Regions from separate parts of the Paenibacillus sp. FSL W8-0426 genome, predicted to be linked through region 3. Evidence: a T-box and tRNA genes for the amino acid it is inferred to sense, from the RefSeq annotation. Region 3 holds a T-box; the other regions hold tRNA genes.
The links. A T-box is a leader RNA that pairs with one kind of tRNA and senses whether it is charged. The one in region 3 lies ahead of leuS (leucine--tRNA ligase), so its partner is inferred to be a tRNA-Leu.
Positions count from the first base shown of each region.

Region 1: it has a tRNA-Leu gene. The T-box ahead of leuS (leucine--tRNA ligase) is inferred to sense a tRNA for this amino acid. The anticodon was not compared.
Region 2: it has a tRNA-Leu gene. The T-box ahead of leuS (leucine--tRNA ligase) is inferred to sense a tRNA for this amino acid. The anticodon was not compared.

Region 1 covers NZ_CP150203.1:2,110,123-2,117,856, forward strand. Annotated here, with positions in the region: gene MKY59_RS09740 (glycosyltransferase family 4 protein) at 1-780, shown strand, start outside; gene MKY59_RS09745 (hypothetical protein) at 874-1,932, opposite strand; gene MKY59_RS09750 (xanthine phosphoribosyltransferase) at 2,132-2,713, shown strand; gene MKY59_RS09755 (hypothetical protein) at 2,811-3,140, shown strand; gene MKY59_RS09760 (hypothetical protein) at 3,284-3,502, shown strand; gene MKY59_RS09765 (carboxymuconolactone decarboxylase family protein) at 3,633-3,962, shown strand; gene MKY59_RS09770 (C40 family peptidase) at 4,085-4,549, opposite strand; cyclic di-AMP (ydaO/yuaA leader) riboswitch at 4,556-4,687, opposite strand; tRNA gene MKY59_RS09775 (tRNA-Leu) at 5,018-5,102, shown strand; gene MKY59_RS09780 (alkaline phosphatase family protein) at 5,396-7,003, shown strand; gene MKY59_RS09785 (GNAT family N-acetyltransferase) at 7,706-7,734, shown strand, end outside.
Region 2 covers NZ_CP150203.1:1,463,096-1,470,829, reverse strand. Annotated here, with positions in the region: gene MKY59_RS06640 (HAD family hydrolase) at 1-620, opposite strand, end outside; gene MKY59_RS06635 (hypothetical protein) at 843-1,238, opposite strand; cyclic di-AMP (ydaO/yuaA leader) riboswitch at 1,359-1,519, opposite strand; gene MKY59_RS06630 (glutathione peroxidase) at 1,833-2,312, shown strand; tRNA gene MKY59_RS06625 (tRNA-Leu) at 2,513-2,595, opposite strand; gene MKY59_RS06620 (urease accessory UreF family protein) at 2,985-3,686, shown strand; gene MKY59_RS06615 (XRE family transcriptional regulator) at 3,950-4,153, shown strand; gene MKY59_RS06610 (hypothetical protein) at 4,216-4,872, shown strand; gene urtE (urea ABC transporter ATP-binding subunit UrtE) at 4,898-5,593, opposite strand; gene urtD (urea ABC transporter ATP-binding protein UrtD) at 5,571-6,380, opposite strand; gene urtC (urea ABC transporter permease subunit UrtC) at 6,343-7,434, opposite strand; gene urtB (urea ABC transporter permease subunit UrtB) at 7,455-7,734, opposite strand, start outside.
Region 3 covers NZ_CP150203.1:4,961,744-4,969,477, reverse strand. Annotated here, with positions in the region: gene MKY59_RS22565 (ABC transporter ATP-binding protein) at 1-71, opposite strand, end outside; gene MKY59_RS22560 (response regulator transcription factor) at 277-969, shown strand; gene MKY59_RS22555 (HAMP domain-containing sensor histidine kinase) at 1,092-2,402, shown strand; gene MKY59_RS22550 (aminoglycoside phosphotransferase family protein) at 2,503-3,459, shown strand; T-box leader at 3,535-3,801, shown strand; gene leuS (leucine--tRNA ligase) at 3,872-6,316, shown strand; gene comER (late competence protein ComER) at 6,297-7,142, opposite strand; gene MKY59_RS22535 (helix-hairpin-helix domain-containing protein) at 7,324-7,734, shown strand, end outside.

The DNA of each region.
Region 1 (7,734 bases), 2.9 Mb from region 3:
CGGGAGCTGATCCTGAACGGGCGCATTGAACCGGATGGACCGGAGCATCGTTTCCTGCTGTCGATCTATGGCGAACTGGAGCATCATGCGGACCGGCTGCTGACGGTATCGAATTCGTTCAGGTCGTATCTGGCACCTCTGCTCCGGAAACCCGAAGCGATCGGAGTGATTCCGAACGGATTTGACGAGAAACGCTTCAAGCCGATACCGCATGATAATGCGATTCCGCAGCTGGTTACGGTTTGCCGGCTCGTTCCGGCGAAGGGGCTGGATATTTTGTTCAAGGCATGCGCCGAGCTGAAGGAGCGCGGCCATGAATATGTTTTACATATTATCGGGGATGGCCCGATCCGGCCCGATCTGGAAGAACTGGCACAGCGGCTTGGCATTTACAATGAGACCATATTTTACGGGTACACGCTGCATCCGGAGGAATTCATGCCGTTTTTCGATATTTTCGTACTCCCATCGCGGGCAGAGGCGTTCGGATCCGTGTTCGCCGAAGCGGCGCTCAGCTGTCTTGCGCTTGTGGGCACCGACGTGGGCGGGATTCCCGAGCAGATTGAGGATGGGAGCAATGGCCTGCTTGTGCCTGCCGAAGACCCGCTTGCGCTTGCCGAGGCATTGGAGAAAGTCATGCTTGATCCTGCTTATCGGTATGAGCTTGCCCGGTCAGCCTGTGCCAAGGCAAAGGCAGAGTACTCCTTGGGCCAATCCGTCAATAAGCTGAAAAAGCTATATTTGCAATTGGATCGCCGGACTTCCGGCATAGAAGATTGAATCGAAAGCGGAGGCGATCCGCCGACGGAAACCGCCAATGAGCAAAGGAGCGAAATGCCGGGTCTGCTGCCCGTTTATTTCGCTCCTTTGCTTTTATTGATTCTTGCCGGGTTTGCGAAAGCTTCCCCAATGGTTCATGATCAATTTGGTTGCCCAGACCAGGGCGAGGCAGCCGAAGATCGGGTACAGAACGGAAAGCAATGAACTGAACCCCAATTGGCTGAGCAGGTAACACAGCAACATGATCGTCAGGATAAGCAGTTTGGGCGGAACCTGGACATGCTGTTTAAGCTGGAGCGTCATGCCATAGATATCGGCAACGAACGTGCTGAAGATTTCCATAAAAATCAGAGACACGTAGATGGATTGCACAACCCATCCCAATTGAAAGGCAATGCTGCCCATCGGAATCTCGAATTGAGTAATTCCAGGCATATAGGCCGACATCGCAAAATGTGCTGCCATCAGCATGAAACCGACGCCAACGCCCCCTACAATGCCGCCCCACTTCAGTACGTTACGATCACGGATCTGACTGCCTAACGGCACGAGCACCGCCTGAGCCAGGGCAAGGTTAAATGACGAATACAGCAAGGGGGATAGCCAGACCCTAACCGGATTAGCATCCGTCGTCAGCGTAATGAACCGCGTGGCGGCTGGATGATGAATGGTGCTGACAATCATGAGCAACGACAACAGAAGCATCATGGGCACCACGATGCTGTTCATCTGCAGAATCGCTTGTATGCCTCGTCCAAGCAAAAGGTATGTACCGACCAGCGTAATGAGTAGTCCGGTTTGGTAATGCATCCCCAGATGCTCCACGAATACCGAGCCTGCGCCAGCAAGCATCACGCTGTTGACGCCAATGAGGACCAGGAGGGTAACCCAGGTAATCCATTTGCCTGCCTGCTGCCCGAACAAATGCTTGTTGAGATCCTCATAGGAGCGGGATTCGGTATCGTGGGCAATCAGCATCATTTTGGTGCCCAGCCAGACAAACAGTATGGTGGATAAACCGATGGTGATGGTGGCCCATTTGCCATACTGGGTGAAAAACTGCAATATTTCCTGTCCTGTCGCGAAGCCGGCGCCGACAACCGTTCCGATGTATGTGAATGCGATCTGCAGTACCCGGAAAGCCTGTTTCATGCGTTTCCCCTCTCAGGCACCAAATTAGTTTGGACATGCGGGTGCCATGGTACAAGGTATGCTTGACCCGAAAAAGTCATGACAAGCGCGTAGAGTCGACAACTTTTTCCTTCGTCATGAAGACTGGGGCGATTTCGCTTGAACTATGGGCAGGATGTATGATACTTTTACCTCATAGGATAGGCTGGGAGGTCAAAACATGGAAGTATTGAAACAACGGATTTTGGAAGAAGGCGTGGTTATTTCGGACCAGGTTCTGAAGCTGGACGCCCTGCTCAACCATCAGATCGATACGGAATTGACGATGGAAATGGGACGCGAATTTGCAGCACGTTTCCGCGAAAGCGGGGTAACCCGGATCATTACGGTTGAATCGTCGGGCATTCCGGTCGCTTTTGCCACAGCGCACGAACTTGGCGTGCCGCTCGTATTCGCAAGGCGCAAAAAAACGCTTTTGGCTGACCCAGACGCCTACTGTGAGCGCGTACCTTCCTTTACCAAAGGAATCGTAACCGATATAATGGTATCCCGCGAGTTCATCCGGGAAAATGATCGAATCCTGTTCATTGACGACATCATTGCCAATGGGGATGCCGCGCGCGGCATCATCAAAATTATAGAGCGTTCGGGGGCTGAGCTGGTCGGATTCGGAGTCGTGGTGGAAAAATGCTTTCAGGCCGGCGCACGCACCATTCGCGAGTTGGGCGTTCCGGTGGAAGCGTTGGTTCGGATCCGTTCCCTGGAGAACGGTACCGTGCAGTTTGACGATTCGGAATGTTGACCATTCGAAGGAAAGACTCATTTTTTCTTAACTATACCTTTGCATGACCGTGCATTTGTTTTATAATGGGGTTATGTTAGGGAGAGGAGGCAACACCATGGGAAACCAACCGGCAACAGAACAGTTTTTTATGGATAAGCTGGCTGAATCAAAAGTTCATTTTGAACGTGCCCTGGATTGTAAACATACGGAATTTGATGACCTTTATCCCTATATGATTGAACATCCGCAGTTTTTCTGGTACAAACGCTACGTTGCCTGGTCAGAGCTGCTGACGATCGTGGGCTTGTGCGAAGAGTTGTCCTTCTCTTGGAAAGAACAATTTACGCCGCATCAAGTGGAGTACCTGGAATCACGCGTGATGTCCGCCAAGGTGCTTGATTTCTGGTTTGAGAAGAACGACAGCAAAGAGCACGCTCAGCGATAATTTTCAGTAGGGAACCACTTAGGAATGACACGGCAGCAGTCACGCGAGACCTAAATGAATTTCATTTAGGTCTCTTTTTGTAGCACGTTGCCGTTTAGCACAGATACAGACCATCATTTTATAGAAAGTCGAGGCCATGAATCATGATTAGCGATGAAGAATTGAATGCGCTCCGCTTGTCGGGAGAAAAAGTGAGGGTGGTGCGCGACGAGTTGGAATCCAACGACGTGAAAGGCATTGTCGTTGCGTGGGACGATGAGCAGGTTCTCATTCGTCGTCAAAATCGGCGAGTGGTCAAGCTGGATCGCCATTACAGCTTCCAACGTTTCAGCGAACCCCGTCGAAGCCCGCTGAAGGAGTAGCTGTCTGCATCAGGATTATTCCTGAGGTTAACTGGATTTACCATGGACGTTTGGGCATAGTTGTCTGCTCCGGGAGACAGGATAAGGTCGGTGAGTGACTGGAACCTATCTGTGAGGGGATGATTGCAACATGACACTGATGAACGATAAAGTCCATGCGTACAAGGATCAGATTGGCGAATTGGAAGGTTTGCTTCCCGGCGTGGTCAAGTCCTATCACGAATTTACGGGCGAGTGTTTTCAGCCAGGCGCCATCGACGCCAAAACGAAACAATTAATCGCGCTGGGCATCGGATTGTTTGCGAATAATGAAGTGTGCACGCTCTACCACGTGCAGGAGGCCCGTGCCAAGGGAGCTTCCGATCAGGAAATACTGGAGGCCGTTGCTGTCGCCGGAGCCGTTGGAGGCGGACACGCCCTGTCTCAAGGGGCTCTTAGGGTTCAGAAGGCACTGCATTAATCCGATAAGCCCATATTTGCACCAAAAAACCAGACAAGGCTCGAGCCCTGTCTGGTTTTTTGGCATTCTTGGTTAGAGTACAATGTTTCTCAAGTGATCTGGATGAACAAGTGCGGTATCGTTTAAATTTTTCCAAGCATTTTGTTATACATGAATTCGCCGGTTACACGGCGTGCAGTGACGTAGCGGTCGCTGAAATAAGGATTGGACAATTTGGTGATGCTGACGCCTTTGCTGCTTGAAGCATGGGCGAAGTTGCCTCCACCGATATACACGCCTGTATGAGAGATGCCTTTTCCAGTGGTATTGAAAAATACAAGGTCGCCTGTGCGAAGGTTGGCTTTGGAAACAGCGGTGCCAGCCTTGGCTTGTGCCTGCGAGGTACGCGGCAGCTCGATGCTGTATTTGTTAAACAGGTATCTCATAAATCCGGAACAATCGAAGCCGGCCATTGTTGTGCCGCCCCACTTGTACGGAATGCCAGTCATGCTGTTGACTACGGTATTGATGCTGCTTGCTTCGGTTGCTGTTGCACCGGAAGTAAATAAAACGGCTGCGCCGAATAAGGACAGGATAAGCTTTTTCAAAATGTTATGTTCTCCCTTCGATGCCTACGGAGTTAGCTAAGGGTTCGGTAGAAGGTTCCCTATATTTCCTATGTATCGGAATAATTCACCCGGTATGGTTCCCCCGTTTTCACTAATGAAACTCGGCACATGAATAATGAATATTTTGTAACCATTTGAAATGATATTGCATAAATACGAAATTGTCAAATCGTTCTGAAACGGTTATCTGCACCGCCATGTTAACGGAATTCTCATTTTTTATGCTCAAATTGCGAAAAGGCTGTCGTTTTTCGGTTACAAAAAAGTAACCACCGTTTCAACAGCTAATGGAATGGACAAATAAATAGTTTGTCGCCTGACTACAGCATCCATTTCCTTTTGCGTCATTTTGCTGTTCATCATGGCTGTTAATGTGTTGACAGAGTTTCGGTTTCTATGATATATTCTTCCTTGTCGCCGTGATATTTCCGGAGATATACCACATATGCGGTCGTGGCGGAATTGGCAGACGCGCACGGTTCAGGTCCGTGTGGGCTAACCCCCCGTGGAGGTTCGAGTCCTCTCGACCGCATCAATACAACCATAAGAAAGCTCTTGAATTTCCTTATTTGGAGATTCAGGAGCTTTTTTCATCTTTAGGAACGCCTGTGTAACGCGGTCACGCTGTACCGGCGTGCCATTGGCCATCATTTCGTCCAGTGCGGCGGGAGAGATTTGCCACGAGACGCTGTATTTGTCCTGAATCCAGCCATACTTTTCACGGAACGGATGTAATTGTCATCTTGGTTATGTTCATAATGGAAAAAATAACCTCGGATACCCCCTAGATTTCAAGACACAATGTACATAAAGGGGTGAACCGTTATGAAGAAAAAAGGGATTCGAATGTGGCCTGTGATCCTTATATCGATCATGCTGATCGGATGCCAGAACTCGAAGCCCAAAGAACAGGATTTGATGCGAATAAATTCCGCCAGTGGAGAAAATGCGAAGAAAGTCATTTTCCTGATGGTAGACTCTTTGATGGTTCAGGCGATTGACCAAGGAATCGGCAAGCAGGAGCTTCCGACATTAAAATTTCTGATCGAACACGGACAATATTATAAAAACCTGGTCAGTTCCTTTCCCACGATGTCCGTCACGATCGACAGCTCATTGCTTACCGGTGCGTATCCGGACATTCACCGTGTGCCGGGTCTGACGTGGTACTCAGCGGAAACCAAGAGAATGATCAACTATGGAACCGGACCGATGGAAGTGCTCAGGCTCGGAGTGAATCGGGTACTTGCTGATGCGCTGATCCATTTGAACGGGAGTCATTTGAGCAAGAATTTGCCTACGATCTATGAGGACTTAGCCCGGCAAGGGTTTAAGTCTGGTTCGATCAACGGCCTGATTTACAGGGGGGCGTCCGATCATAAGTTGTCGATACCCGATTGGATTCAAGGTCCTGCTTCTTTACCGAAAGAGATTCATGTGAAAGGGCCGGACCTGTTGTCCCTGGGTTCGTTGTCTAATCCGTTTCAGGGGATAAAAAACTTGCCGGACGGTGTAACGAATCGGTTGGGCATCCATAATGACTTCGCTATTGAAGCCGTAAAATATTTGATTCACTCCAATACATTGCCGGATTTTTTGTTTGTTTATTTGCCGGACTTGGACCGGGAGTTACATAAAAAAGGTCCCACTGGACTTCATGGAGTCAAAAAGTTGGATCAGCAGCTTCAATCTGTATTGGAAACATTCGGTTCTCCGGAGAAAGCCTTGAAAGAGGCCGTATTTGTCATTGCAGGCGACAGCGGAATGACACAGATTTTGCCTGCCAAGCAAAATCCGGTCATTGATCTGCCTTCTTTGCTCGGAGACGCCACCATTTTGCGTCCGGGTGAAGCCGTATCGGAAGATACGGATATCGTGCTCGCCGTCAATGAAACGATGGCCTATGTATATTCATTGAAAGCGGATCGATCCCTGAGAGACACGGCAAATGTATTGAAGAGCGATCCGCGCATCGATTTCGTTTCCTGGAAAGACCAGGAATGGATATACGCCATTCAGGGGGCAACAGGCAAACAGATCAAATTTAAAGCAGGCGGCAATCTAACTGATCCATACAACCAATCATGGACGGTCGAACAGGATCAAGAGGTGCTGGATTTAAGCATAAACACGGCCACACATTCATTGAATTACGATCAATATCCCGATGTTCTGAAACGTTTGTCAAGCGCGCTCCGTTCACACCAAGGCGAATTTTTGGTTGTCACGGCAAAACCGGGATATGAATTGACGGGCGGCAGTTCACCTGCGCATAAGGGCGGAGGCGGTCATGGTTCCATTCGCAAAATGGAATCGCTTGTTCCCTTGATCATCAGCGGAACAGACCAAAAGCCGGAACACTTGCGAATGGTCGACTTAAAAGCTTATTTGCTTAATCTCGTAACAAAGAAGGCCCAGAAAAGCAATAGGTGAAAAGAGAAGGCGTTTCAAATGCCCTCTTTCATTATTGGTGACCGTGTTGATAAACAAACTCTTTGATGAATTCGTTCAAGGTACCCGCAGATTTTGTAGGGATCTTTGCAGCGTTCATGCATTGATCATGAGACCACCGGTATACTTTTATACCGGTGGTTGTTTGGTGTTTATTGCTGCTGTACTTAGAACATTTTTCGAACAGGCGACATCATTGGACGCCAGTCAATGCTGTTTTATCTTAGCCGCCGTGTAACCCCATAGGTAGCCAATCCAACTCCTACAGCCAATAACGACATTAGGATTCCCCGATTATTTAGGAGTCGCGTCCATTGCATGCCATTTCACCACCTTTTTGAATGGTTATTCTTATCCGAATAACGGTCTTTATTTTTCGTACAGTCCGATCTCTTCATTCATGGGAATGTAACCTTTGACTTCCTGTAACTTCAATTTGGAGTTTGTTGTTCGATAAAAATAGGTTGACCCCGTAATTAATACACGGTATCTTAGTCTTTGTTGCAGGTTCGAGTCCTCTCGACCGCATCCACAAATCATAAGCAAAACTCCAGAGAAACTCTGGAGTTTTTTCATAATATAAGTAGAGGCGGGGAAGCGCATATGACCAATCATAGAATTGAAGCTTTGAGCCAGGAAACTCTGGGGAGCTTTTTAGCATATTGCAGGAAGCACCGTAATGAAGTGGATGATTCGTTTTTATACGAAGAGGA
Region 2 (7,734 bases), 3.4 Mb from region 3:
TGCTCGTCCGCCGAGCGTTCAGGCTGAAACCTTCCGTAACCTTGCAATATGCGTACAGTGCGCATGCCCAGTTTGCTTGCCGGAACGATGTCGTTATCGATTCGGTCCCCAATCATAACAGCCTCATCAGGCTCGCATTCCGCCTGCTTCAACGCTACCGCGTATAATCCGGGATCCGGTTTGGATACGCCCTCTTCTGCCGAGCATGCCAGGACGTCCACGTATTTGCGCAAGCCATACCTTTCAAGCCGCTCTTCCGTGCCCAGGCTTTGATTGGCAATGATGCCGATCCGATAACGGCCGGATAACGCATGCAGCACACGCTCCGCAGCAGCAAAAGGATGCTCAAGCTCCTTCCGGAACTTCAGTTTTTCCTGAATCCGTGCCCGGTGCTCCTCATGATCGATCAAGGTACGAATAGCTACCCGCATCGGCCACTGCTCGTACTTGCTGTAACATTCGACAAAGATCTCGCGCACCTTTTCGATGTTCACATGATACCCGAGCATTCGGGCTTCCCGCACAAACTGGCCGATGATGTCGTCCACCGGCTCCCACTCATCCACCAACGTATCCCCAACATCAAAAAACAACCATTTGATACCACCAATATCCGGCACGTTACTCCTCCTTGCTCACCTTGAACGCATCCTCCCAATCATCAACGCGAGCCTCATCCGGCGAATCTTTTACCATTCAAAAGGTCGCTGTTTTCAGGCCCGTCTTCCAACATTAAAAAAAGAAGACCCGTATCCAGAAAGAGTCTTCTTGGTTTTTCACACATATAATTAAGCTAATTATAACAGCCGCCTAACATCGGATCAATCACCAACAGCCCGCCCTTATCTGTTGAGCAGAAATCCGACCTCTCCATTCATCGAATACACGATCCGATCGGCACCCATACCGCGATAAATGCCTTTGGGATGGCTCTGTTCCGTAATGACGCACAACGTCTTGGATGTCCACGATCTGCAGATTTGCAGATAGCGGCAGGTGAGATTAAGGCTGTTCTCAAAAATAAAAACATTGCCCACATTTCCCTGCGGCAGAAACCACTTTTGCGCCGATGCCGTATTCATGCGAATGACGTTCTCTACGCCGATCCGCCGCAATTTGCGTTCTTCGCCCGCACTGTTCGTCAGCACGGCAAAAGGTACCTTTTTGTACATCAACAGCTTCACAAATTTGCGCCCTGCTTCATTCGGGGCCGTGACCAAAACCATCTCGTTATCCATTATTCGTTCCTCCCTCTGACGTGAAAAGACAACAAAAAAGAAGCGTGGGGGACCAAGGCCGCCCGAACGCTTCTTCAATCCATGACAAATAACATTCGCCACGAATAACGTACGGCTTGTTGCCTCTCCCTTTAACGCTTACGAGGTTAGCTGACGGATTCGGGCGCGAGAGTCGCCCTATTTCCGGCATAGCCGGAAAATTCACCCCATAGATGCATCGCATCCGATTGGTTCCCCCGTTTTCCATTCCGACCGGAACGGAAACTCAGCGATTAAAAACATCGTTCATGTTATCGATATGAATCATACACCCCTGACAAGTCGGTGTAAAGTCGGTGCAGCTCTCCGAAAAGGCGGATTTATGGCACTTTGCTTTAATGAGATCGCTTACATATGTACTAATCTCCACCTTTCTCGTTTAAACTATCTAATTCTCGCTCTGGTAGAAATTCCACATGATAACGGAAAGGAAGAAACAAGACACTGGCATCCCAAATGATTCCAATTATAATTTTGCATTAATTAATTGCATCAAATATAATAGAGATATAAAAAGATCACCGCATCGATACTACTCATTTGGAGGCGAATATTATGTCCATCTACGATTACAAAGTGAACACGCTTCGTGGCCAGGAAGTCGAAATGTCCCAATACCGCAACAAGGTCCTGCTGATCGTCAACACTGCGAGCAAATGCGGCCTAACCCCGCAATACGAAGGCTTGCAAAAGCTGTATGACAAGTTCCAGAACAGCGATTTCGAAGTATTGGGGTTTCCAAGCAACCAGTTCGCTCAGGAAAAGGGCTCTTCCGACGACATCGCCGAATTTTGCCAGATGAACTATGGCGTCAGCTTCCCGATGTTCGAGAAGATCGACGTGAACGGCAGCAGCGCCCACCCTCTTTTTCAGCATTTGACCAAGGAAGCGCCAGGCCTGCTAGGTTCGAAGGCCATCAAATGGAATTTCACTAAATTTCTGGTCGACCGGGACGGCCGCGTGCTCAAACGTTATGCTCCCCAAACGACGCCTGATCAGATTGAAGCCGATATTGCGGAGCTGCTGCATCAATAACAACATTTCAACAGAGATGGATTGATGTCACGATGCATTCATTTTTCATAAGGTCATCCCCTTGAAGAACCGTGTTGCAGCCCGGAAAGGCTTTTCGAAAAATCGGTGATGCAGCACGGCTTTTTTATGCCTTTTTGCAGAAAACAAAAAAAGAAGCATTCCGATGATCGGAATGCTTCTTTTGTTCTACTTCATTATAATGCGGTCGAGAGGACTCGAACCTCCACGGGCGTACGCCCACTACCCCCTCAAGATAGCGTGTCTGCCATTCCACCACGACCGCATGTCGTATTAGCGGCAACAAAAATGATTATACAGGGTTTCAAAGGAAAAGTAAAGCTATTTTTAACATTAAATTTTGGTGCCGAATGTATCGTCATTTTCCAACATCATATTGCATAAGATGGTATCTGATTTGAACATTTCGCCATCATTTTATTTTCGGTTCTGAAGCAATTCCGAACAATTACATAACATAACATTAACACGAAAAGGATAATAAAATAACATATTTTATTTCACCAATCAAAAATACAGCTTACCATTGACAAAACGCAGACATTTGTGTAAATATATATATCATATAATTCGGATTTTTACCGATATAAGTGATTTGGAACCTACAACAAAGTCATATTATATGACACAAAATGAACATAGGAGGCGAAAATGGTGAACCGAGGAAATAAGCTGCTCGATTATGTCAAACTGCTTGATTCCTCTATCCAGGTCGGAGGCTTCACCCATTTCTTCGGCATGGATACGCACATCCAGGATGGGAACATTCGCAATGCTGCTGATCTCGAATCGTTCATGCGTTGTCAGATGCATCCCAGCATCACCCGCCTTGAAGGGATGGCCATCAAAGGCATCTATAGTGCCGCCGACCAAAACGACACCTGGCGGCTGGCACTAATCGACAAACTCGTACATGTACAGCGCACCCCTGCCAACCAACGAGAGCAAGCGAGCTCCATGGGCAAAAGGCTGATCAAACTCGCACACGCCCTCCATCCATGGATTGATTTTTCTCCGCTTGAAGACACTTTAGCCAAATACGAATCCGTCGGCTGCCTCTCGACAGTCCACGCATGGGTCAATCACCACCTCGGCATTCCCGTCGAGGACGCTGTACAAGGTTATCTCCACTCAGCCATGAGCGCGTGCATAACCGAAGCCGCCAGAACTCTTGCCCTGGACGGCGATGCAAGCCAACAACTGTCTGCACGCCTGGCCGCAGACCTTGACCAGGAATGGGCACTGGTCAGCGCTTCCTCTACCGATGGACTTTCCCCTTCCGTCCCGACGTCCATCAAATCGCTTTTCCCCAGCTTCCACATGCTTGGAGCAGGCCTCCACGCTTTCAGGGCATAAACTCGCCTTCTTTTCTCCTCCAACTTCATCCACATGCCAAAAAAAGCACGCCGTCCCCAGCCGGCGTGCTTTTACCTTTCTTGCATAAAGACTAAAAAATACGCAAGTTCGTCATAAAACACTAAAAATAGAACTTTTTTACGTCTTTTTTAATTGTTACATGACGCAAATACGTATATAATTATCCATACAGCTCGCATTTACATCCATTCTACAACACAACAAGCCTGCTGAAAACTATGTTGAACTGAAGGTGAACCCTTTTGAACAAAAAGAAACCGGTGACGCCGTTTGGTTGGGCAATTAAACGAAGGCTGACCGAACTGCAAATGGATCAGAAAACATTTTGCGAAATACACGGTATCCCGCCATACCGCCTGTCCAATCTCATTCACGGAACGCGAAAAGCAACCCGATTCCGCCATCAGGTCGCAGACATTTTGCAAATTCCGGACGAGCTGCGCTGACCTTTTCGACCTTTTTCTCCAATCAATGCCATTATCCTATATTACAAGGAGGATCTTATCCCATGAGTTTTACCGTCACCGAACTGGAAAGATTGTCTTTCCAGTCCATGCGCCATCAGCTTGTCATCGTGGACCAACATTGGAACATCCGAAGCTGCAACGAAGCGTGGCTTCAAGACCTCGGACAACGCCGAAACGGACCCAAGCCGCATTCATCCACCAACCGGATGCATCCCGAGAAGCTCCCGCACTACCTTCAATGGTTAAGGTCTTCGGTCCCTCAGGAAGAATCGATACGCATAACGGCCATCATTCGGCATTTGCAGCACATTCGCCAACCTGCGGAAAGCAGCATCGCTTACGAGATCCCCGTACATCGGGACGCAAAGAAGAGGTGGTTTCGCATGGAACTCACCCCTCTCATTCAGACATCTGTTTCACGCTGCCTCGATCTCTCCCTGATCGCACACACAGACATCACTGAACATAAACAGACGGAATTGCAATTGAAGCAAGCCTTGGCGGAAGTACGTACACTGCGGGGGATGTTGCCCATCTGTGCCGTTTGCAAGCAAATCAAGGATGATCAGGACCATTGGAACTCCATTGAGAGTTATTTGGAGAAGCACACCCACGCCGAATTCACCCACGACATTTGCCCCGACTGCATCCGGCGGCTATATCCGGAGTACATGAACAGACTCAACAGACTCTCCTGACACCCGGGATTCCCCAACCCTCAGCCTATACCGACAGATGGTGCTCGAATTGGGACATATCCAGCTCGTTCGGAGAACCCTGCAGCGCAATCATGCCTTTGTCCATGACGTAAATATAATCCGCGGCGCCTCGGACAAAGTCGATGCTCTGTTCGACCAACAACACGGATATGTCACCTTTCTCCCTGATCCCCAGTATAGCCTGGCGGATATCTTCCACAATGGAAGGCTGAATGCCTTCGGTCGGTTCATCCAACAGCAGCAAGCCCGGCCTGGATGCCAACGCTCTGGCGAATGCCAATTGCTGCTGCTGGCCTCCACTCAGGTCGCCGCCCTGGCGGCCATACATCGTTTCCAGCACAGGAAACATGGCCAGTACATCTTCCGGGAACTCCTTCCTTCTGCCAGGGGCCGATTCAAGCCCCAGCAGCAGATTCTCCCTAACGGTCAATTGCGGAAAAATGTCGCGCCCCTGAGGCACATAGCCGATGCCAGCCTTCGCCCTTTTCGCAGAATCCAAAGAGGTCACGTCCCTCCCTTGCCAAAGGATATTGCCCTTCCGCGTTTTGAGCAAGCCCATCAACGTTTTCATCAGCGTGGTTTTGCCCACCCCGTTCCGCCCCATGAGACACACGACCTGTCCGGGTCGAACCTCAAGATTCACCCCTCGCAATACATTCGACTCGCCATAGCCGGATTCAATGCGTTGCAGAGACAGCATGCTCATCCCTCCTTTTGCCCAGGTAGACTTCAGCCACGATCGGGTCTGCCTGCACCTCTTCCATCGTGCCTTCCTTGAGCAGCTTGCCTTCATGCATGACCGTCACCTTCGCCGCATAATTCCGCACAAACTCCATGTCATGCTCGACCACGACCACTGAACGCTCGCGTGCAATCCCCCTCAGAAGTTGACCCGTTTTATCCGTTTCTTCATCCGTCATGCCGGCAACAGGCTCATCCAACAACAACACCCGAGGCTCCTGCAGCAATAACATGCCAATTTCCAGCCATTGCTTTTCTCCGTGGGACAGCGCTCCGGCACGGGCATGGACACGATCCTGCAGCCCTACCTGCAAGATGACTCGTTCCATCGCCGGTTTCATCTTCCCATGGCGCCGAATCCCCAAAGCCTGTAACGGTGAACGACGCACTTCAGCCGCCAGCGCCAGATTTTCCTGAACCGTCAACCCCGCGAAAACGGACGGTGCTTGGAATTTGCGTCCGACGCCTTTGCGGACGATCTGATGTTCTTTCAACCGCGTCAATTCCGTACCGTCATGCATGGTGACACCTCCGGAAACCGGCTTGGTTTTGCCGCAGATGACATCAAGCATCGTCGTTTTGCCCGCCCCGTTCGGTCCGATCAAGAAATGCAAATCCTGCTCATGCAGCTTCAAATTCATGCCGTTAACCGCCACGAAACCTCCAAACGCAACGGTGACATCTTTGGCTTCCAGCACGGCTGCCGGTTCAATAGACTTCCGGCTTTTCCTGACTGACAGGGACATGAGCAACCTCTCCTCTCCGCTTCATCATTCGGGCCAGGCGGCGATATACGCCCACCAACCCATTCGGCATGAACAGAACAACAGTGACGAATAATCCACCGAGAACAAATAACCAACCTTCCGGATAAGCCTCGCTGATCCCGGTTTTGGCCGCATTCAGCACCACTGCCCCGATAACGGCTCCGATCAGCGTCCCCCGTCCGCCAAGAGCTACCCATAGCACCATTTCAATGGAAGGAACAATGCCCATCATGGAAGGCGAGATAATGCCTACCTGAAGCACAAACAGCATTCCGGCGATGCCTGCCAGTGCCCCTGACAACACAAAGGATAATGTCTTGTAACCCGCGGGATCGTATCCCAAAAAACGCACCCGGTTCTCTCCGTCCCTCGCCGCCTCCAGCACTTGGCCAAAACGGCTGTTGACCACGCGCCTGCAAAGCACGTAGGCCAGCACCAGCACCGCAAGCGTGACATAATACAACACGATCGTCGTTCCTGGCGAGTGCAGCGCAAACCCAAAGATCGAGTAAAATCCGGTAATGCCGTTCGTGCCTCCCGTCCACTCCTGTTTGCCCACAAAAAGAGTAACCGTGATCAATACCAGCGCTTGAGTAAGAATCGTAAAATAGACACCCGAAATCCGGTTGCGAAACGTGAACCAGCCGAGCACAAAGGCAAGCAAGGCCGGGAGCAAAATCCCTAGCGCAACCGCCGCCGGAAATGACCGGAACGGTTCCCAAAACCAAGGCAGCTCGCGCAGCCCGCTCCACCCCATGAAGTCAGGCAGCGACGTGCCGCTCGCCTGAAGTTTAAGGTGCATGGCCATCGCGTATCCGCCAAGCCCGAAAAACACCCCATGCCCCAGACTTAACACTCCGCCATATCCCCAGATCAGGTCAAGCCCTATGGCCAAAATGGCGAGCGCAAGAAACTTAGCCAGCAGGCTAAGCCGAAATTCGGTTGAAATGAGCGGTGCAAGACACATCAGGAGCAATGCGACCGCCCAGACGATCTTCATTTTCGCGTTGCCTGACTTGAGAAGTACCTGCATAAGTTAACCCCCTTTTCGCATCAATCCAAGCTCCGGGTTCTCACTGCAACAAAGCCGCGTGGTTTCCATTGAAGGAAAGCAACAATACATGCAAAGACAAGCACTTTGCCGATCGAAGCCGAAGTATACGTCTCGAACAGCGTATTGAACACCCCGATCCCCAGCGCGCCGAGTACGGTGCCGACCAATTTGCCCACGCCGCCCAACACGACGACCATAAAAGCATCGACGATGTAATAGGTGCCCAGCGAAGGTCCGATCGGACCGATCAGCGTCAATGCGCAGCCTGCAACGCCCGCA
Region 3 (7,734 bases):
GCAGGAACACTTTGATTGCCTTCCCCGTAGACTTTGCTTAGATTGTGGGTTTGTAAAACGGGTTTACTCATTTCTCTTTTCTCCTTTTCACGGAAATCTGCTGAATCGCTTTGATCGATATCATTATGCAGAAGATGTCTCACCTTTTTGTGGGAAAAAGATCAATAATGTATCAATAAAATATAGTACTTTTATCTAATCGCTGTTTAGGAGGTTCCATCAACAACAGGAATGCTCCATAATAATGGGACAGCAGATGAGAAAGGGAGATACAGTATGCAGGAAGTAATCTTGATTGTGGATGATGACATTGAAATTATAGAGCTTATGCGTGATTTTCTCGAAATGGAGGGGTATGCTGTCCTTACTGCGGAGAACGGGGAAGCGGCCATGCGGATCATGAATCAAAATCGGGTGGATTGTGTGCTGCTCGATGTGATGATGCCCGGCGAGTCGGGTTTTACAATCTGCCGTGCCATTCGGGAATATTCGGATGTTCCCGTCTTGTTTCTGAGTGCCAGGGAGGAATCTACCGATAAAATCAGAGGATTGGGCGTCGGAGGGGATGACTACATCGTTAAGTCCGCCACACCGGGAGAGATTATTGCCAGAATCAAAGCGGTGAGGCGGCGGTTTGGCAAAGAGGAATCCACTTCGTTGGCAATCGGCTTATTCAAAGGTTTGAGCATTGATTACTCCGCACGTGAGGTCGAGGTGAATGGTGAAAAGGTTACGCTCACAACCAAGGAATTTGACTTGCTGGCTTTGCTGGCCAAACATCGCAATCAGGTGTTTACGCATGATCAGATCATCGACCGAATCTGGGGAGAACACTACGGAGATCAGCATTCGGTAAGAGTGTTTATAGCCCGGATCAGGGACAAGATTGAGAGGGGAAGTACGGGAAACGAATACATACAGACCGTATGGGGAACGGGATATAAATTTACGGGAGAGCCGTTGTCATGAAGGGGTTCCAATCTTTAATGAAAAGCCGGTTATCATTAAAACAGTGGCTGTTGATTATCATCTTGTGTACAGTGCTTGTTCCAATTTCGGTTGTGAAATTAACAGGGAATTGGTATTCAAATATGGCAACGACCGACGATGGATACAGCATTGAATGGGTGCAGCAGAGAATTTTGGCTCAGCGGGATCAGTGGGAAAGCGAAGAGTGGCAAATCAAGCTGGAGCAGGATTCCAAAAAAATGAATGTTGGGATACGGCTGCTGGACAGAGAACGTCGGGAGATTTTCTCGAACATATATGATGAAGGAGGATATATTCTTGAAGAAGGGGGAGACATAACGCCCAAGGAGAATGTCGGTGACTTTTCGGAGTGGAACGTATTAAATGAGTTTTATGTATATTCATCGACGAACACGCTGACCGGAATGGTTTATATTCAGGATCAGGGTCCGGTATTGCGGAGCTATGGCAGCTTGGCTGAAAAAATGATTATGGAATACGGCGGATTTGTGATTTGGGGATGTTTGCTTGCCATCATTTTGCTTACAGGTGCCTGGTTCCTGAACAAGCAGGTGCTGAAACCATTGAAGAAACTGGGACAGGCAGCACAGGGGATTTCCAGAAGTGAATTTTGTGTGGATCTTCCGTCTTCCCGAGTGAAAGAAGTACATGAGGTTTCGGCAGGCTTCAAAAAAATGCGGGCCGAACTGGAACATTCCCTAATTCGGCAGCAGGCCATGGAAGAAGAGCGGCGGCTGTTCATCGCTTCCATCGTCCATGATATAAGAACACCCGTTTTTGCCATCCGTGGTTATCTGGAAGGGCTGGAGAATGGCGTTGCCTTCACTCCCGAAAAAACTCAAAGGTATATCCGAAATTGCCGTATTAAAGCAGATGTTCTGAATCACTTGGTCACCGACCTGCTTACATATACCAAGCTCGACTGGTTTGAAGACAAACCAACGCTTGCAAGCACACGAATGGACGGATTACTGAACGAGTTGATCCTGGGGTATCAGGAAGAAGCGAATCGCAAACAGATCCGTCTTGCGCTGTCATTGCCGGAGCAGGGAGCTGAAATCATGACGGATCCATATCTGCTGCAAAGGGCGTTCGGAAATCTTCTGGATAATGCCTTGCGTTATACTCCAGAAGGCGGAAGCATTGAAGTGAAGGCAACGTGTGATAACGGCATATGGGCCATAGCTGTTCAAGATACAGGCCCTGGAATTGCCAGTTCTGACCTGCAGCATTTGTTCAAGCCGTTGTACAGAGGCGAGCAATCCAGAAACCGCAAAACGGGTGGTGCTGGCCTGGGTCTGTCCATTGTATGGAAAATTACTGAGATTCTGGGAGGAAGGGTCCAGGCCGGGAACAGACCAGAAGGAGGCTCTGTTTTTACGGTGAGTTTGCCTTTAAATGTTGGAAGGTGATCAAAGGTCTTGCAAGCGTAGAGAGGGCCGGACATAATGGGTATGGAAATATTTCTTTACATTGTCATCCCCTTAACGAATAAGGTAAATGAGGTGCAAAGTGGAAAGTAATTATAAAACGAGGCTGACTTCAGAACAGTTGAACCGGATTACTCAACATCATTTCAGGACAGGTGTCAGAGAATACAAGGAGATGACGGATGGATGGGCGAACCATGCCTATTGTATTACGTTGGATGACGGACAGAAAGTTGTACTCAAAATTGCACCTTCCTCCGGAATTAAACGAATGCGCTGTGAACAGGATGTGATGGTTGCGGAGGTGCAGGCACTTCGTCTCGCCGCGGATCTCCAGGATGTTCCCGTTCCCCGTGTGCTCGCCCATGATCTTTCGCGGAGCTTTGTCCCTGCAGAGTATTTTATTATGGAATACATGCCAGGCAAGCCTTATAACAAGGTCAAAGACCAATACAGTGTGGAAGAGCAGCAAGCCATCGAACAGCAGCTGGGCGCTTACAATCGGAGAATCAATGAAATCAAGGGCGAAAAATTCGGCTACTTTTCCGAGCGAAAAACACAATATGCTACCTGGAAAGAAGCTTTCCTGAACCTGATGGATGATATGCTCGCAGATGGGAAAGAGGCTGAAGTGGAATTTTCGATCGGTTATGAAGAGCTCGAACGTTTAATTCGAGAGAAATCGGATGTCCTAGTTGATGTAAAAGAACCTGTACTGGTCCACTGGGATTTGTGGGATGGCAATGTTTTTGTGGAACAGGGCAAAATTACGGCCATCATTGATTTTGAGCGTTCGCTATGGGCTGACCCTTTGATGGAGCACTATTTCAGTCATTTTAACAATACGCCCGGATTTGTCAAAGGTTATGGAAGAGCGGCTGCAACGGCCAGCGAACGGCAGAGAAGGAGCCTTTACGACCTGTATTTTGATCTGGTGCTCCGGATAGAATGTGTGTATCGGCAGTTCGATAACAAGGAACACGTGGCATGGGCGACCCGCAATCTTGAGGAGGGCATCGAGCGTTTTCGGTTATCCTGATTCGTGTACACACAAGGGCAGTAATATTGACTTTAATGCCGCTTTTTAATATAATGTTTCCGATCAAAGCGAATACATATTTCGATGATAAGGATCAGTAGCGAGTCCTGCACATGACAGAGAGTCGGCGGTTGGTGCAAGCCGATTGGCAGTATATCGCGAACTCACCTTGGAGAAATGCGGTGATTACACCATTTTGATGCCTGTAAGGATCTTGCCCTTCGGGGAATGGAAAATCCGCATCGGTTCACCGCCGTTACAGGTCCAAAGGGAGTGGACAACGAAGCACGTTCGTCCGCTAACTAGGGTGGTACCACGGGAAAACAACCTCTCGTCCCTAGCGCTGCAAACGCTACGGGATGCTGAGGTTTTTTTGTTGCAATAGATGGAATGATCAGAGGAGGAAATACAGATGAGTGAACATCATCAGCCAAAGCATGGCTATCAGCCGCAAACCATGGAGAAAAAGTGGCAGCAGTTCTGGGATGAAAACAAAACGTTTAAGACGGGGGAGGACCCGTCCAAGCCTAAATTTTATGCATTGGATATGTTCCCGTATCCATCCGGTTCCGGTCTTCACGTAGGCCATCCGGAAGGATATACGGCAACGGATATCGTTTCCCGCTACAAGCGCATGCGCGGTTATAACGTATTGCATCCGATGGGATGGGACGCTTTCGGCCTTCCGGCAGAGCAGCACGCCTTGGATACGGGCGAACATCCACGGGACATCACGTTCCGCAACATCGACAATTTCCGCCGCCAGATCAAGTCGCTCGGTTTTTCCTATGACTGGGACCGCGAGATCAGCACGACAGACCCTGAATATTACAAATGGACGCAATGGATCTTCATCCAGTTGTACAAAAAAGGACTGGCATATGTAGACGAAGTGCCGGTTAACTGGTGTGAAGCATTGGGCACGGTGCTTGCCAACGAAGAGGTCATCGACGGCAAGAGCGAGCGCGGCGGGCATCCGGTCGTGCGCAAACCGATGCGCCAGTGGGTACTGAAGATCACGGAATACGCCGAGCGTTTGCTTGAGGACCTGGAGGAGCTGGATTGGTCCGAGAGCATCAAGGATATGCAGCGCAACTGGATCGGCAAATCGACGGGCGCGGAAGTGACTTTTGCCATCGAAGGACGCGAGGAAGTCATCAAAGTGTTCACGACTCGTCCGGATACGCTGTTTGGCGCGAGTTATGCGGTGCTGGCACCGGAGCATGAATTGGTGGATGCCATCACGACGGCCGACCAACGCGAAGCGGTCGCAGCCTACCAGGAACAGGCGGCTCGCAAGAGCGACCTGGAGCGCACGGATTTGGCGAAAGACAAAACGGGCGTATTCACGGGTGCTTATGCCATCAATCCGGTAAACGGCGCTAAAGTGCCTGTGTGGATTGCCGATTATGTGCTTGCCGGTTATGGAACGGGAGCCATTATGGCCGTGCCGGGACATGATGCCCGCGACTGGGAATTTGCCAAACAATTCGGCCTGAATATCATTGAAGTTGTTGAGGGCGGAAACGTGGAGGAAGAGGCGTACAGCGGAGATGGAGCCCATGTGAACTCCGAATTCCTGAATGGCCTGAACAACGAAGAAGCGATCGCCAAAATGATCGCCTGGTTGGAAGAGAACGGCAAAGGGCAAGGCAAAACGACATATCGTCTGCGCGACTGGTTGTTCAGCCGTCAACGCTATTGGGGTGAGCCGATTCCGATTCTCCATCTGGAGGACGGAACGATGAAAACCGTGCCGGAAGAGGAGCTGCCGCTGCTGCTGCCGGATATCGACCAGATCAAACCATCGGGCACGGGCGAGTCTCCGCTGGCCAATGTGACGGAATGGGTCAACACGGTAGATCCGGAAACTGGCATGAAAGCGCGTCGCGAGACCAACACGATGCCTCAATGGGCGGGAAGCTGCTGGTACTACCTGCGTTTCATCGATCCGCACAACGACAAGGAACTGATTTCGCAAGAAAAACAACAACAGTGGCTGCCGGTTGACTTGTACATCGGCGGCGCCGAGCATGCGGTCCTTCACTTGCTGTATGCGCGTTTCTGGCACAAGGTTCTTTACGACCTGGGCGTGGTCAGCACGAAGGAACCGTTCCACAAGCTGGTGAACCAAGGCATGATTCTCGGGACGAACAACGAAAAAATGAGTAAATCCCGCGGCAATGTCATTAACCCGGACGAAATCGTGGGCGAGTTCGGTGCGGATACGTTGCGCCTGTACGAAATGTTCATGGGGCCTTTGGAAGCAACCAAACCATGGAACACAAGCGGCGTTGAGGGAATGCACCGCTTCCTGTCCCGTGTATGGCGTTTGTTCATCAACGAGGATACCGGTGCCATCAACGATAAAATTACGGTTGACGGCGGAACGGAAGAGTTCAAGCGCACAACGCACAAAACGATCAAGAAAGTGACGGACGATCTGGAGAACCTGCGTTTCAACACGGCGATCAGCCAGCTGATGATCTTTATCAACGATGCTTACAAAGCCGAGAGCCTGCCGCTGGCTTCGATGGAGAACTTCGTGCAGCTGCTGTCACCGCTCGCACCGCATATGGCAGAGGAGCTGTGGAGCCGTCTCGGACATGAAGGCGGAATTAGTTATGTAGCTTGGCCTGTATATGACGAAGCGATGACGGTCGATGCCGAGGTTGAAATCGTCGTTCAGATCAACGGCAAAATCGTAACTCGCGCAACGGTTGCGAAAGATCTTGACGCACAGGGGCTGCAGGACCTGACCTTGGAAATGGACGCTGTCAAACAGGCGCTGGAAGGCAAGACCGTTCGCAAGGTCATTGCCGTTCCAGGCAAGCTGGTCAATATTGTTGCCGGTTAATCTCATTGGCTCTGAACAGTTCATCCAGCTTGATCAAATCTTCCTCGTATTTGTCGTGGGTGGTTTGAATGAGGCTGTCGAAAACACCATCCAGATTGGCTTTCAATAGCGCAAGTGCCTGTGCGGTAATACCGCCGGGCACGGCAACGCGTGCCTGAAGCTCCTGCGGCGTGTAACCTCCTTCGGTGAGCAGCTTGCCTGTTCCTAGGAGCATTTCGCCGGCAAGGGCGCAGGCATCCGCGTGTTTGATCCCTGTAAGCTTGACTGCGCTGTCGATCCACTGCTCCAGGAAAAACGAGATGAAGGCAGGTCCGCAGCTGGTAAAATCGGAAGTGATTCGGGTGCATTGCTCGTCGACCTGGTAGGGTCTGCTGAAATGGCTGAGCAAGCCTTCCAGCACGGCACGGTCCTCCTCTGTCATTCGTTCGCCATGAATGCAGAGGGAGGCACCGCTGCCGACCTGGTGGGTCACGCTGGGAATCACTTTGGACACCTTGCAAGGAAGCGATGCTTCCAGATGGCGTAATTGCACTGGGCTCGTGATGGAGACGATAATCTGCTCGGGTTGCAGAACAGGCAAAATTTCATCGATGACATGCTTGAATTCAAGCGGTTTGACGCACAGAAATACGATCTTGCTTCGAATGACCGTTTCTCGATTGCTCTGGGACTCATGCAGGCCGGGATAACGGAGGGTTAACTGACGTACTTTGGAAGGGGTCCGATTGCTCGCGGCGATCTGCCTGGGCTCCAATGCTCCGGATTGGATCATGGCATAGATCAGCAGGCTGCCCATGCTGCCGGTTCCGATAAATCCAACCTTCATTGTTTCAGGCCTCCTTTCATGCTTTACGGTACTGGCGCGCAGTATGTTCCTTCTAGTCTATGCGTCATGCCCTTGCCGGCATGACATGAAAATCAATCATTTTGGACGCAACGTCCGGTTTACGGTTCGGAAGCACCGCCCGTGTTCATTAATCCAATGGGAGACGGGAGTGTGTGAAAGAATGAAGTGGAAACAAGGATTGATTATTGCTGCGGCAGTGATGGGAAGCATACTGATATTGTGGTCGGGCAAAAGCGAGCAGCCGCCTTCGGGATGGACTGCCGTTCAGCCCGGTACTGAAATGCCGACGACGGCTCAGGAAACTGCTGCCGTTCCGTCGGCTGTTTCGGGTCCAGCCGATGCGAATCAAGTGCCGGCTTCCGTTCCGGAAACCAGGCAGGGTGCGGCAATGGCTGGAAATCAGGATGAAGCTAAGGTGGAGAGCGGACATGACACCGCCGGAACGACAACGGAACAGCAGGCGTTCATCCATTCTGCCCAGCCAGATCCCGCTAACGTTGGCCATGCTGAAGAGGTGCAGGATCATCTTGCGGCAACGCAGGAGCCGGACAACGGGAAAATCGACGTCAAT